DNA from 3 places in the Chloroflexus sp. MS-CIW-1 genome. Region 2 is predicted to be linked to each of the others. Evidence: riboswitches for the same ligand, from Rfam matches in the RefSeq annotation. Region 2 holds a riboswitch; each other region holds the start of a gene.
The links. A riboswitch is a leader RNA that binds a small molecule or an ion and turns the genes downstream of it on or off. The one in region 2 is predicted to bind thiamine pyrophosphate.
Positions count from the first base shown of each region.

Region 1: it holds a riboswitch for thiamine pyrophosphate, as region 2 does, so the genes downstream of both, QTO31_RS11620 (MTH1187 family thiamine-binding protein) here and tenA (thiaminase II) in region 2, are expected to answer to the same signal.
Region 3: it holds a riboswitch for thiamine pyrophosphate, as region 2 does, so the genes downstream of both, thiM (hydroxyethylthiazole kinase) here and tenA (thiaminase II) in region 2, are expected to answer to the same signal.

Region 1 covers NZ_JAUBWR010000001.1:2,908,702-2,913,008, forward strand. The annotation lists gene QTO31_RS11610 (ABC transporter substrate-binding protein) at 1-767, opposite strand, end outside; gene QTO31_RS11615 (ABC transporter permease) at 767-1,585, opposite strand; gene QTO31_RS11620 (MTH1187 family thiamine-binding protein) at 1,578-1,871, opposite strand; TPP riboswitch at 1,943-2,057, opposite strand; tRNA gene QTO31_RS11625 (tRNA-Ile) at 2,420-2,494, opposite strand; gene QTO31_RS11630 (HU family DNA-binding protein) at 2,860-3,135, opposite strand; gene QTO31_RS11635 (GTP-binding protein) at 3,325-3,855, opposite strand; gene QTO31_RS11640 (DUF4388 domain-containing protein) at 3,887-4,307, opposite strand, start outside.
Region 2 covers NZ_JAUBWR010000003.1:94,183-98,489, reverse strand. The annotation lists gene QTO31_RS17545 (PHP domain-containing protein) at 1-132, shown strand, start outside; gene QTO31_RS17540 (NUDIX hydrolase) at 146-775, shown strand; gene QTO31_RS17535 (hypothetical protein) at 1,349-1,519, opposite strand; TPP riboswitch at 1,871-1,970, shown strand; gene tenA (thiaminase II) at 2,058-2,711, shown strand; gene QTO31_RS17525 (DUF1156 domain-containing protein) at 3,114-4,307, opposite strand, start outside.
Region 3 covers NZ_JAUBWR010000001.1:1,586,595-1,590,901, reverse strand. The annotation lists gene QTO31_RS06320 (50S ribosomal protein L35) at 1-93, opposite strand, end outside; gene infC (translation initiation factor IF-3) at 149-889, opposite strand; TPP riboswitch at 1,515-1,638, shown strand; gene thiM (hydroxyethylthiazole kinase) at 1,737-2,546, shown strand; gene thiE (thiamine phosphate synthase) at 2,645-3,295, shown strand; gene thiD (bifunctional hydroxymethylpyrimidine kinase/phosphomethylpyrimidine kinase) at 3,292-4,095, shown strand; gene QTO31_RS06295 (hypothetical protein) at 4,183-4,307, opposite strand, start outside.

The sequences.
Region 1 (4,307 bases), on a different contig from region 2:
TGCTCGATGGCGAAACGATAGCCGGCACTAGTTGCCGCCAGGAATCGCCGCACCAGATCGGGGTTTTCGGCGACGAGCTTCTCGCTGGTGATGATAACCGGCGTGTAATAGTCGGGAATGCACTGCACATCATTCATCATCACAATATTCAAAGGGATACCGCGCACCTCAGCCTCTATACCAGTCCATCCCTTAAAAATCCAGACAAAATCAACCTCATCACGTTCGGTAGCGACAAAAAAATCGGAACTCCCGATGTCAACAAACCGTACCTGGTCGAACTGATCGCCAACACCCGCACACTCGAGCAACCCACGAATAACCGCTTCCTCGATTGGTGAACCAAATGCCCCATATTTTTTGCCAATAAAATCGCGTGGGCTGGTGATACCCTCTTCGACCCGACTGGCAAAACCGCTGGTATTGTGTTGAATGATAGCTGCAATAGAGACAATCGGGACGCCTTCCACCCGAGCCTGAGTGACGCCTTCCTGATACGAGATACCAAAATCGAGTCGTCCGGTGGCAACGAGTTGCTCGACCGTACCACCCTCTTGCGCACCGAGAATCTCAACCTGCAACCCTTGATCTGCATAGTAGCCTTGCATCTGCGCCACGTAGAGACCGGTATGGTTCGTATTTGGCGTCCAGTCTAATCCAATCCGCACCGTAGTTAGGGGCCGCTCAGGGGTTGCCGGTACAGAAGTAGTGGCATTGCCACAGGCCGTCAAGACGAATATCAGTACAAGTATCAGCCATTTGCGCATCAGTGTTCTCCTTTCCAGAAGACGATCTTGCGTTCGAGCAAACTTACCAGGGTAAAAAGAACGATGGTCAAAAGCGACGTAACCAGGGCAGCAACAAAGACCTGATCGGTACGGAAAGCTCGCAACGAGCGGGCGATATAGACGCCAAGTCCAGTGCTGGCGCCGATCCACTCAGCCAAAACCGCACCAATAACACTGTAGGTAATTGCCACCTTAATCCCGGTGAACATAGCAGGCAATGCGGCCCGCAACCGTAACAGGCGCAGCAATTGCCAGTAGTTTGCCCCCATCGCTTCCAGCAAACGGCGCTGATCACGATCGGCGTTCTGCAGGCCATCAATTGTGTTCACCACAATGGGAAAGAAGGTCACCAGGGCGACGACGATCACTTTTGGCAAGAGACCAAAGCCAAAACCAACGACCAAGAGTGGCGCAATCGCCACAATCGGCACTGTCTGTGAAGTAACCAGCAAAGGGTAGATTGCTCGCCGCAACAGGGGCGATGCATCCAACGCTATCCCCAAACTAAAACCGCCGATCAATGCTAAGCTAAAGCCAGGAATGGTGACGGTGAGTGTGGCCAGCGTATGACCGAGCAGGATCGGGAGACTGGCAATCAGTGTCGTTGCGATCCGTGACGGTGGCGGCAGAAGCCAGTCAGGGATGGTAAGATACCAGACGATGCCTTCCCAGAGGAACAGCAAGAGGATAACGAGTAGGATTGACGGGCCGTACTCATCCAGACGACGGCGCCATAGCGCACGAGCCGTCGTCGGCGTCGGTGGTACAGAAATTGGGGCAGCAACCTCGTCACTCATACTTCGCTAGCTTTTCGGCAATTGAAGAACCGTTCGGATCGTAGTCCACCTTAATCAGGGTAAACACACGACTGGCGCCAGCCGCCAGGACGGCTTCTTGAGCTTGCTTGATGACAGCCATAATGGCATCGTAATCACCTTCAATCGTCGTTTCCATCGGCCCGACCCGGTACGGCAGACCGCTTGCAGCCACGACAGCGATAGCAGCATCAACTGCGGCATAGGTTGTTGCCTTATCGGGCAAACCACCGGGCAATACTTCAAAGCTGACAGTGATTGAGGCCATCGTTCACTCCCTTCGATTGACGAACTCCGAAAAACAAAATACCGCCATTCCGACGGTAGGGAATGACGGTATTAAAACCCGTGAAACCTCCCTCCGCTGGCATAACCCAGATCAGGTTCAAAGGGTCAGCGGCATCTATCGGGCCGCACTCTCAGCCGGACTCTTCCGGCTCCCCCGGTTGTGCAGATGATTTTGGAAAAAATAATAGAAGGAATTTGAATGGCTGTCAAGCAGCTTGCGCAGGCTGAGGGCTGTTCAACGTTTGCACCCGACCGGCCTGGCCGGATTGCTGTGCGCTCAGAAAGATGCTGCTTCCAGCGCTGACGAGCAGGTGCTGCTCTGGTCAAAGTTGATAACATCGGCAAGCTCCTCACCTTCCCTGCATACCTCGTTCACTCCCACACGTAAGGAGGGAAAGAGAGAGTTATGGCGGACGGTTGGCAGCCACTCTTGCTGCTCGTACCCCATTTTTCAGCAACCGCATAAAGGTGAAGAGAGCACTCTCTCACTCGAATAAAAATCGGCGACAGCATTATAGCAGTCGCCTCTGGTGGGCCGCCTCGGATTCGAACCGAGAACCTGTCGGTTATGAGCCGATTGCTCTGCCGTTGAGCTAGCGGCCCGTCAGCCTTATTATAGCCGCAGATACAGCTTGCCGTCAATGCGCCACGTGGCACAGTCGGGGCTTTAGGCATTGTCAGATTTTGGTCGTGTTCGTCAGGAGATCGGTTGGGGCGCAGGCGCCGCTGCGCCCGTCCACGGGGATACATCCGTTGCACCGCTACCCACTCCGACAATGGTCGCGAGGTTGGGGCAAGGCAGTGCCTCGCCACGACTGATAGGGTTCATCCGTCGTGGACGTGACTATTTCCTCAGCGTAGTTGCGACTACGAACACAAACTGAAATGAAGATGCTTACGTACACGAAAGGGATACGGCGTTACCGCATCCCTTTCGTTGTTCCTCATATTGGTCTGACAGGCCCAGCCTAGCCCTTTACCGCTTCTTTCAACGTGCTACTGGCACTGAAGCCAGGGGTCTTCGTGGCGGGAATGCGTATCTTCTCACCAGTTTGCGGATTAACCCCATCGCGTTCCTGGCGGGTGCGTACTTCAAACGTCCCGAAACCGGTAAGTGTCACCTTCTCACCACGGGCCAGCGCCTCAGTAATCACATCGAGTGCAGCGTCAATGATCTGCTTCGTCTCTTTCTGTGAAACCTTCGCCCGCTCAGCTACCGCCTTGATAAAATCCGTCTTCTGCATTGGTGCAGTCCTCCTTAACATCCATTCACAACAACCTTTTCAGAAAGCAGTATACCGTATCTGTCAAGACCTTTATCCCTTGCTGATGCGCCAAATGGCTTTTGAAACTTATCAACCGACTTTTATGGCTTTGTAATGAGCAAAAACGATTTCTACTCATCACAAAGCCATGCCAAAAATGAAGCGCATTTAATCTTCGCTGCGCTCTTGGATTACGTAAAGTAATTCAAGCAGCACATTTTTGACGCTCTCCCGATCAGTTGCGGTACAGGGTAACACTTTAATGTGCGGTGGTTGACGCAACGCCAGACGCAACTCTTCTGGCGACCACGCATTAGGGCGATCCTGCTTATTGGCCGCAATCACATACGGTGTATCGCGGTACGAGACGAAAAAATCGATGATTCGGTTCGTCTCTCGGAACGTTTCGGGGCGCGTACTATCGACCAGGATCACCAGACCAAGCATACCTTCGGCCAGGATCTCCCACATAAAGTCGAAGCGTTTTTGTCCCGGTGTTCCAAAGAGATGGAGCACGAGATCATCAGAGATCGCGATGCGCCCAAAATCCATCGCGACAGTTGTTTCCTTCTTGATCAGTCGAGTATCGTCGGTCGCCCGGCGCTCCGTAGAGACAACCTCAATTTCCGAGATCGTCTTAATAAACTCGGTTTTGCCGGCGTTCACGGCGCCGCTGATCACCATCTTTACCGTCTGCACACAGCCCTCCGCTCCGATGCTCCGGCCCCAGCTACATGCTGCGGATCCGATTGATGATCCGGTTAACAAGGCTCTTCTTTAGACGCGGCTGTTCGACCGGTGGCATACCGGCAGCCAGCACACGCTGTCGCTTGACCAACTCCAGCATTCCGGCGGTCAGAAAACCGTAGACCGCACGGCACACATCAAAATCGCTCAACCCAGTCTTTTGAGCAATTTCAGCCAGGGTATCACGACCATTAATCCGGGCAAAGACCTTCCACTCATCAGGGGCAAGGCGCATACCCTTGAGCTTTTCCCCTGGAGGCGCCAGAAAACGAGGCACCAGGTCGGTCGATGGAATGCGATCGCGAATGCGTTCCCATTCATCGATCCGTCGTACCCCCTCCATAATCAGGTGATCAATCGAAATGGGCGTCGGCGCCAGTGGCGCATCAGGCGCCGGACGCTGA
Region 2 (4,307 bases):
ACCCGTGAACGATTGCTGGCCGCTGCAAAGCGTCATCATCTGCTCATTTCTGGCGGCAGCGATTCCCATCATCCGCATCAAGACCTGGCAACCTGGTCGGCAGCAGATTTGACCATCGTCTCGCGCCTGTGAGGTGATACCACGTATGAGTCAACACAACGCTCATCTGAACTGGCGGGCTGCGTATGCTCGTATCCCAGCATGGCATCGTAGTGAAATTGAGCATCTGGTTGCAGCTTACGGTTCACCTCGCTATCGTCATATTCACCTCGATGACGGTCGCTTCGATCCGCTGACGAAAACTGATCGGGTTGGTGAAGTGGGGATGGTCATCCGACGTCCCGACGGAACACTGATCACAGCACGCAAGACGTATTACCCGCCTGGCGTTTTTCGTCTGCTGACCGGCGGGATCGGTCATAGCGAGCGTATCATAGAAGCACTAAACCGCGAAGTGCTCGAAGAGACTAGTCTCACGGTGAGGATCAATCGATTTTTGAGCATGATCACCTACCAGCTCGATACCCCAGCACCTCGTTTCTTCGTCAGCTATGTCTTCTTGCTCGATGAATTAGCCGGTACCCTTCAAGCTGCCGATCCAGCCGAACAGGTTGCCGAATTTCGGTCAGTCTTGCCAACTGAATTACCGCTGCTAGCAGCTCAACTGCGTCAATTAGCTGATCAATCCGATGCAGCCATCAATGGCAAATGGTCAAGTTGGGGCCGGTTTCGGGCAGTTATGCACGAAGAATGTGCTGCGGCGCTGATCGTATAGCATTCGTATAGCATGCGATGGCAATATCGCTGTTGCGTGCTGGGTTGTCATTTCGCCGCCAACGGAACATTTCCCCTCATGTGGCCGGCTGGTGTGTGCCTCGGTAGGGCTGTTCGGCGTTCTCAGTTTCGGGTTCTTCACGATGACCGAACGGTTCAACAACGTTGCGACACCGACGAACATCACCCATCCGCTGCTGCTAGCCCGCGTCCTGTAGTGGCAGCGGGAGAATCTGCGTCCGTCTCAGGAGAACGCCATGCGGGCGGGTTGAAAACCTACCCCTACCATCCGCTGACGAGCGTGATCGGCGAGATAACGGGGTGTCTTCAATCATTTACTGCGTCCAGGTGCATTTTGCCAGTGCTGAGAAGAGCGCCTATCCGCATCCCCTCGTGTCAAGGCGCGACGGATGCCTCCTAACGATGGATAGAACCCGATAGTCGACCAGGAGAGACACGACGGCGCTGTGCCCATACGACACCCCCGGCGCCAGTGTACGACGGAATGCCTCCCAGCGGTTGCCAGACAGCACCTACAGTACTGCTGGCATTCGTCTTAACCAATCAACCAGCGCTATTGCTTTAGTAGACCCAATTCCACGACGAACGGTCGGCGTTCTTTTTCACCACCAAGGCTATCGTTGTGCAGCCAATCAGACGTTTGTCGCAATAGTTCGTGATAAGCGGTTAGCAATGGGGCCAACACTAGTTGGTTCAGGCGGTTGTGACCGATAGGGCTTTTCAAAGGTTTTCACCCTACCAAGTAGAGGTGTGGCGAGAAGGGAGAGGAAAGAGAAATGAGAGTAGCAGAGGTGTTCCTCACTTCTCTCCAGTACGCGCAGCAGTGCTCGGCTTCCCATTCCGACAGTGGTCTCACCACGCCACGCTTCGCTCGTCGATTGTATCGTCAGCGTATGGGAGGGGCGGGTTCTCGACCCGCCTGCCGCACTGCCGTCTCCGGGAACACCGGACGGTCACCCCACGGAAGGGGCAGATGCTCAACCTGCCTGCCGTCCCCAGCATTCCTGCCCGACATAGGCCAGCGATGTGACAGAAAAGAGGCTTGACATTCCTCTCAGTACTCGCTATACGCGAAAGCGTTCCGTAGGGGCGCTTCGCAATTCACGCGAGGCTGAGAGGGACCCTTGCACCTGATCCGGGTAATACCGGCGTAGGAAATCGGAACGGATATGAACATGATCCCCCGATATCGCTGATTTCCCCTCTCTGTCTATGCTTCCTGCGGGCAAGCATTCCGTTCGTCATGCGCAGGGAGAACTACAATGCGTTTCACCGAAACACTTTGGGAGTCGATTACCGACATCTACCAGGCAATCATTCAACACCCCTTCAATGAAGAGTTAGCCCAGGGCACACTGCCACGCGAGAAATTTGCCTTCTACATGCAGCAAGATGCGCTCTACCTGGCCGATTTTGCGCGAGCGCTGGCAACCATGGCCGGACGGGCGCCCGACGAAGCCGCGATCATTCAGTTTGTCCGCTTCGCCGAAGGGGTAGCAGTCGTCGAACGCGCCCTGCATCACACCTACTTCCGGGAATTTGGCATTGAATCACCGACCCGACAACCGTCGCCAGCCTGCTTTGCGTATACCAATTTCTTGCTAGCCACTGCCGCCTGTCGTAGTTATGAAGAAGGAATGGCGGCGCTTCTGCCCTGTTTCTGGATCTACCGAGAAGTCGGTCACAATATCTACCATCGTGCAGCGCCGAACAATCCATATCAGAAATGGATCGACACCTACGCCGGTCAAGAATTTGATGAGGTGGTCAAACAGGCGATTGCGCTGACCGACAGCGTCGCCGAACACACTTCAGCTATCTTGCAACAGCGGATGCGTGAGGCTTTTATCTATTCCTCCCGGCTAGAGTGGATGTTCTGGGACAGTGCGTATCGGCTGGAACGGTGGCTGCCGTAGGGGCTTAAGGAGATTACGGGCGGCCCTCACCCCCAGCCCCGCTCCCGCGCTGCGGGTGGCCCTCACCCCCAACCCCTCTCCCGCGCTGCGGGAGAGGGGTGTTCCTCACCCCCGGCCCCTCTCCCGCGCTGCGGGAGAGGGGTGATCTAGTTCGTGAACTCGGTATCGTTAAAGACGCAGGATCGCTACTGCTACGCTCAACTCCCCCTTTCTCTACCCGTATGGGAGCGGAAGGAAGCTAGGGGGTAGGCGAGAGGGCACCTCCCCCCTTCCTCTCCGGCAGCGTGGGAGAGGAAGGGGGGCTGGGGGGAAGGTGAGGGAGCACCCTCCCCCCTTCCTCTCCCGCAGCGTGGGAGAGGAAGGGGGGCTGGGGGGAAGGTGAGGGGGTGCCGACACCGCACGTCACAGATCCATCGCTTGCTGCATCGAGGGCGATTGGCGCTGTTCGTACATCAACCGCGCAATCTCGCTCCAGCTCTGCACCAGCGCGTTGTAGGCAAAGGCTTCATCCGGGCGTTTTTTGCGCTCGCAGATGGTGTAGAGCCGGTAGGCCAGTTCGCGCGCCACGTCGGCTCGACTGCCCAGCTTCGCTGCCAACGCCGCCGCCGCCAGTTCACCCCCGTCGTTCAGCACCCGGATCAGATGATGGACGGCTTCCCAATGCGTGACCCGGCTATCACCGGCCGGGTCCCAATGGGACGGGAGGTCCTTCGGTGCGAGCAGGCGCACCTTGCCCCGTTTCGCTTCAACCATCCCGGCAGCGACCAGCCCCTCGACGCTGGTGTTCTTGGCTTTCGAGAGCGTCTCGGCCACGCCGTACTCGCCTTCGGCAAAGCCATACTGCTCGAACCAGGCCAGCGCCCACCGGGTGTCGGCGTCGAAGTCGCTCTCCTGCTCGGCCAGTACCTCGTCGAGCACCTGGTTGATCAGGGTCAGCGCTTCGCGCACCCGCACCGGCGTGCCCTGGGCATCAACCACGCGGGCAGAGCGGGTATAGATGGCCATCCCCGGCCCGATGGCGGCCTGCGCCAGGTCGACCGGCGCGATGTTGGCGTGTTGCAGTGCGGCCAGCGCCGCTGGCAGTTCGGCCTTGAGTGCGGCAAGAAACTCGCGGCGGGTGGCGATGGGCGCATCCGCCGGACGGGGCCGACAGACCAGCACGATGCTGGAGGTGAGGGCGTTGGTGTTCATAGCAATCTGTCGTGTTCTCATCTCAGTATGCATCGGCCAGGTACCGGTGATGGCAAAGCCAGCCTGGATGACCGCTTCCAGGAAGGTTTCCCAGCCGGTGGAGGAGGGAGCGGAGCGGAGGGAGGAGGGTGGGTCGGGATCACCCAGTTCACCTGTCGCGCTCTCGTCTCGCTGCGCTTCCCGCACTTCGTGCTGTTTGAAGGCGTAGTAGATGGTGACCGGGAAGGCAGGGTGGGCCTGCTCGGCCAGGTTGTGCAACGCACGGGTCATCCCGTCCATGAAAAACCGCTCGGCGGCCGGTTTGCTGCCGTGACGGTAGGGGGTGGCGACTAGCTCCTCGGCTTTAGGGGTGGAGAGGGTGGCATAGAGGTCGGGAAAGATCGGTCGAAGCGTGCGACGCAGCCA
Region 3 (4,307 bases), on a different contig from region 2:
ACGCACACCACGCTGTTGAAGAAACTTACCCGACGCTGTTACCTTAAAGCGCTTTTTCGCGCCTTTGTGCGTCTTCATTTTCATCTTAGGCATTGAACAGCTCCTCTAGTGCCACCGGATGGCGTAACACCGACCGGTATTGCATCAGTTATCGTCGTCTTCGGCGTCCCCGTTCTGCTTCCTCTTCTTCGTCGAAATCGTCTTCCTCGTCGTCGTAATCTTCGTCGAAGAAATCTTCATCTGCTTCAGTATCCTCGATCTCCTCGACTTCTGCGCTACTATCCTCGACGAGTTCTTCTTCCGCAACGACTTCTTCTTCGGCTACCGGTGCCGCCGCAGCCGCATCAGGTTTCGTGCTGGTTGTCCCGCTCTGTGCAGCGCGCTGAGCGGCTGCCTTTTGCGCCTGTTGAGCTGCTTTCAACACTTTTGCCGTTGGCGCCAGCAACATTGACAAGACACGGCCCTCCATGAGCGGTTTCTGTTCGATGACGGCAATATCACTCAACTGCTCAGCAATCTGATCGAGCATCTGCCGCCCAATTTCGGGATGAGCCATTTCACGACCACGAAAGCGCAAGTTGAATTTCACTTTGTCGCCGGCCAATAAGAAGCGCCGCGCCTGATTCGCTTTTACTGCAACATCGTGATCGTCAGTCTTTGGCATGAGCCGAATTTGTTTGAGTTCCGACTGTTTTTGATTACGACGCGCTTCACGCTCTTTCTTGCTCTGCTCGTAGCGAAATTTGCCATAATCAAGCAAACGACATACAGGTGGGACTGCATTTGGCGCGACTTCAACGAGATCGTACCCGCGTTCTTCAGCCATCGCCAGTGCCTCGCGAAGCGGAACAATCCCTACCTGCGTGCCATTCTCGTCAATGAGACGCACTTCACGAGCACGAATACGATTATTGATGCGAAACCGGTCTCTAATGGCGCGACTCCTTCGTCTTGCAAAGGGTGACAGACGCGACAAGCAGGATAGTTATGGTTGCTTACTGTCACCACAACCTGACTTTCCAACTTTTTGACAACAAGATAACATCGCCCCAGAGCGATGCTACGTCAATGCGGCATTATACCAGTCTGTACGAGGTTCGTCAAACGTTGCGGGCAGGAAAACAGGAGTTTCAGCATGCACAGCTTCGAATTACCAGCCGCCTCGAAAGTGCAGGCATCTGGCCTGCGTGAAGTGGAGCTATGACGGGAAGGCGTTGGCTGCCGTATCTTCCTGCGAGAGGGGCAGTGGGAAACTCGCTAGGAGCGTGGGCATCCAGCCTGCGTTAGGTAGCCGTTCTTCAGAAGCGTATTTTAGGGTCTAACCCGCTACAATGACGAACTAGATCGGCGATGAAACAGGGTCTGGCCGTAGATGCTTGTTGGTACGGGAAGCTGCGCAGCGCTTCATACGCGGCGAATAGTTCGTAAATACTCCATTCCCCTCTCCCTACTGCAACCGGAGCGCTAGAGAAATGCGAATGGCTTGCAGGGAATACGTGGTCGTGGTATCATTAAATCTATGCCAGGGGAGCCTGGGTGAACCGGGCTGAGAGGGTGTCTCCAGCGTTACGCTACCGACACCGACCCTCTGAACCTGATCTGGGTTATGCCAGCGGAGGGAGGAGCAAACGGTGCAGATGTACGATCTGCGATTAGTGTATCCGTCCTGCGGTGGCAGGGCGGTTTTTTTACCCCTTCAATCGTTGCCGTCCGTCTGCTGGCGCAAGGAGGTACGCATGACACTCAATGAACGGATTGCCGTATTACGTGAGCAGGTACGCCAGCAGCGTCCCCTCATTCACCACATCACGAATTTTGTGGTGATGAACGACACCGCGAATGTGACCCTGCACATCGGCGGGTTGCCAGTGATGGCGCATGATCGGGCAGAAGTTGCCGAGATGGTAACGGCTGCTGGAGCGCTCGTGCTCAACGTGGGTACGTTGTCGCCTGATTGGATCGAAGCGATGTTGATTGCAGGGCGGCGCGCCAACGAGCTGGGCATTCCCATTGTGCTCGATCCGGTCGGCGCCGGCGCCACTACGTTGCGCACAACGAGTAATCGCCGCTTACTCGAAGAGCTACAGATTTCAATTGTGCGTGGCAATTCGGGTGAGATTGGCGCATTAGCCGGGATGGGTGGCGTGGTAAAGGGTGTTGAGACCGTTGTTGAGGTTGATAACCCACTTGCTGCCGCCCAGGCATTGGTCCGCCAGTACCAAACCGTGGTGGCGGTAACCGGTCGGCGCGACATCGTCACCGATGGGACACGAGTGTTTATGGTCGATAATGGTCACGAATGGCTTAAAACGCTCACCGGCACCGGCTGTTCAGCAACAACGGTGATTGCCGCATTTGCCGCGGTCGAACGTGATTATCCGTTGGCCGCAGCAGCCGCACTTGCCTGTTTTGGGTTGGCAGCCGAAATCGCGGCTCCAGCCGCACGTGGGCCAGCCAGTTTCAAAGTGGCGTTCTACGATGCAATATACCACCTTTCAGCCGACCAGATTCGGACAGGCGCACGAGTGACATTGGGAACAGAGTGAGAGCGTAGCGTCCTAGCCTGATTGAGAGCGTGTCTGAACAATACGCCTCTGGTCTGAAAGAGGAGTGTTTCAGACCCACCCCTGGAAAGGAAACCGTGATGAGCACGGCAAGAACAGTTGACTGGCGGCTCTACGTGATAACCGATGCTGGCCTAGCCCGTGGTCGTTCACATCGAGAGGTGATCGAGGCAGCGATCCGCGGTGGCGCGACTGTCGTGCAATATCGGGCGAAACATGTTTCCACCCGGCAGATGGTCACCGAGGCACAAGAACTGCGTGAACTGACCTATCGTACCGGCGTACCCTTCATTGTCAATGATCGGGTAGATGTGGCGCTCGCAGTTGATGCTGATGGTGTACATATTGGTCAGGACGATATGCCGGTGGCGCTTGCCCGCAAATTGATCGGCGACCGGTTGTTAGGTGTTTCGGCGCACAGCCTGAGCGAAGCGGTACAGGCAGTACAAGATGGCGCCGATTACCTCGGTGTGGGACCAGTCTTTGCGACGCCGACTAAGCCCGATGCTGCCCCACCGATAGGCATCGATGGCCTGACAACCATTCGGCGGCAGATATCGATCCCGATTGTCGCCATTGGTGGCATCAACCAGACAAATGCTGCTGAAGTCATACGCACGGGTGTCAATGGTATTGCGGTGGTTTCGGCAGTGGTGGCGGCAGCAGATGTTACTGCTGCTACCCGCCAACTGATTTCGATTGTATCAGCAGTTCAGGAGCAGATACTATGACGTTACCACGCTGTTTAACAATTGCCGGTTCTGATTCTGGCGGTGGCGCCGGGATCCAGGCCGATCTGAAGGCGTTTGCCGCTCTGGGTGTGTACGGAATGAGCGCGTTGACAGCCGTCACTGCCCAAAATACGGTCGGTGTCCAAGGAGTGATTGAACTGCCAGCGGCGTTTGTTGGTCAGCAGATTGACTCGGTGGTAACCGACATCGGCGTTGACGCTGTAAAAACTGGGATGTTGGCTAACGCCGACATTATTGCCGTTGTCGCTGAAAAGGCCCGTACTTACCACTGGCCGCATCTAGTTGTTGATCCGGTCATGATGGCGAAGAGTGGTGATCCCTTGTTACGGCCAGAGGCTCAACAGGCGTTGATCTCGCTCTTGTTTCCGCTGGCAACGATAGTAACGCCGAATATTCCAGAGGCGCGTGCCCTGACCGGACTTGCGATCACGACAGTGACGGAGATGGAACAGGCAGCACAGATGATTCATGCGATGGGGCCGCGTTGGGTACTGGTGAAAGGTGGACATCTGCAAGGTGACAGTGTTGATGTCCTCTTCGACGGCGCACAGTATCAGTACTTCACCGCGCCACGGATCGAAACCAGGCATACGCACGGCACTGGCTGTACGTTCGCTTCAGCGATTGCTGCCGGCCTGGCAAAGGGGCTGACAGTACCTGAAGCGGTTCAACAGGCAAAGGATTATATTACCACTGCGCTGCGCCATGCTCCTGGTTTGGGGAACGGACACGGCCCGGTACACCACTTTGCGGCCTGGTACGGCGTTAGTGAGGCGTAAAAGGATTGCGTTCCAGGTATACTGACCAGAGGGCAGACACCTGGAACGCAAGAGGAGAATACACAGGGTGCGTTAAGAAGCGCGCCCTTACTTCTTTTCAACCGTGCTGTTGACCACACCCATCAACACCTTACCGAGTTCGGCCTGGGCCTCGATCACTCGCTGCATTGCCTCTTGCCAGCTCTGCATCACCTTTTGCATCTGAGTCGTAT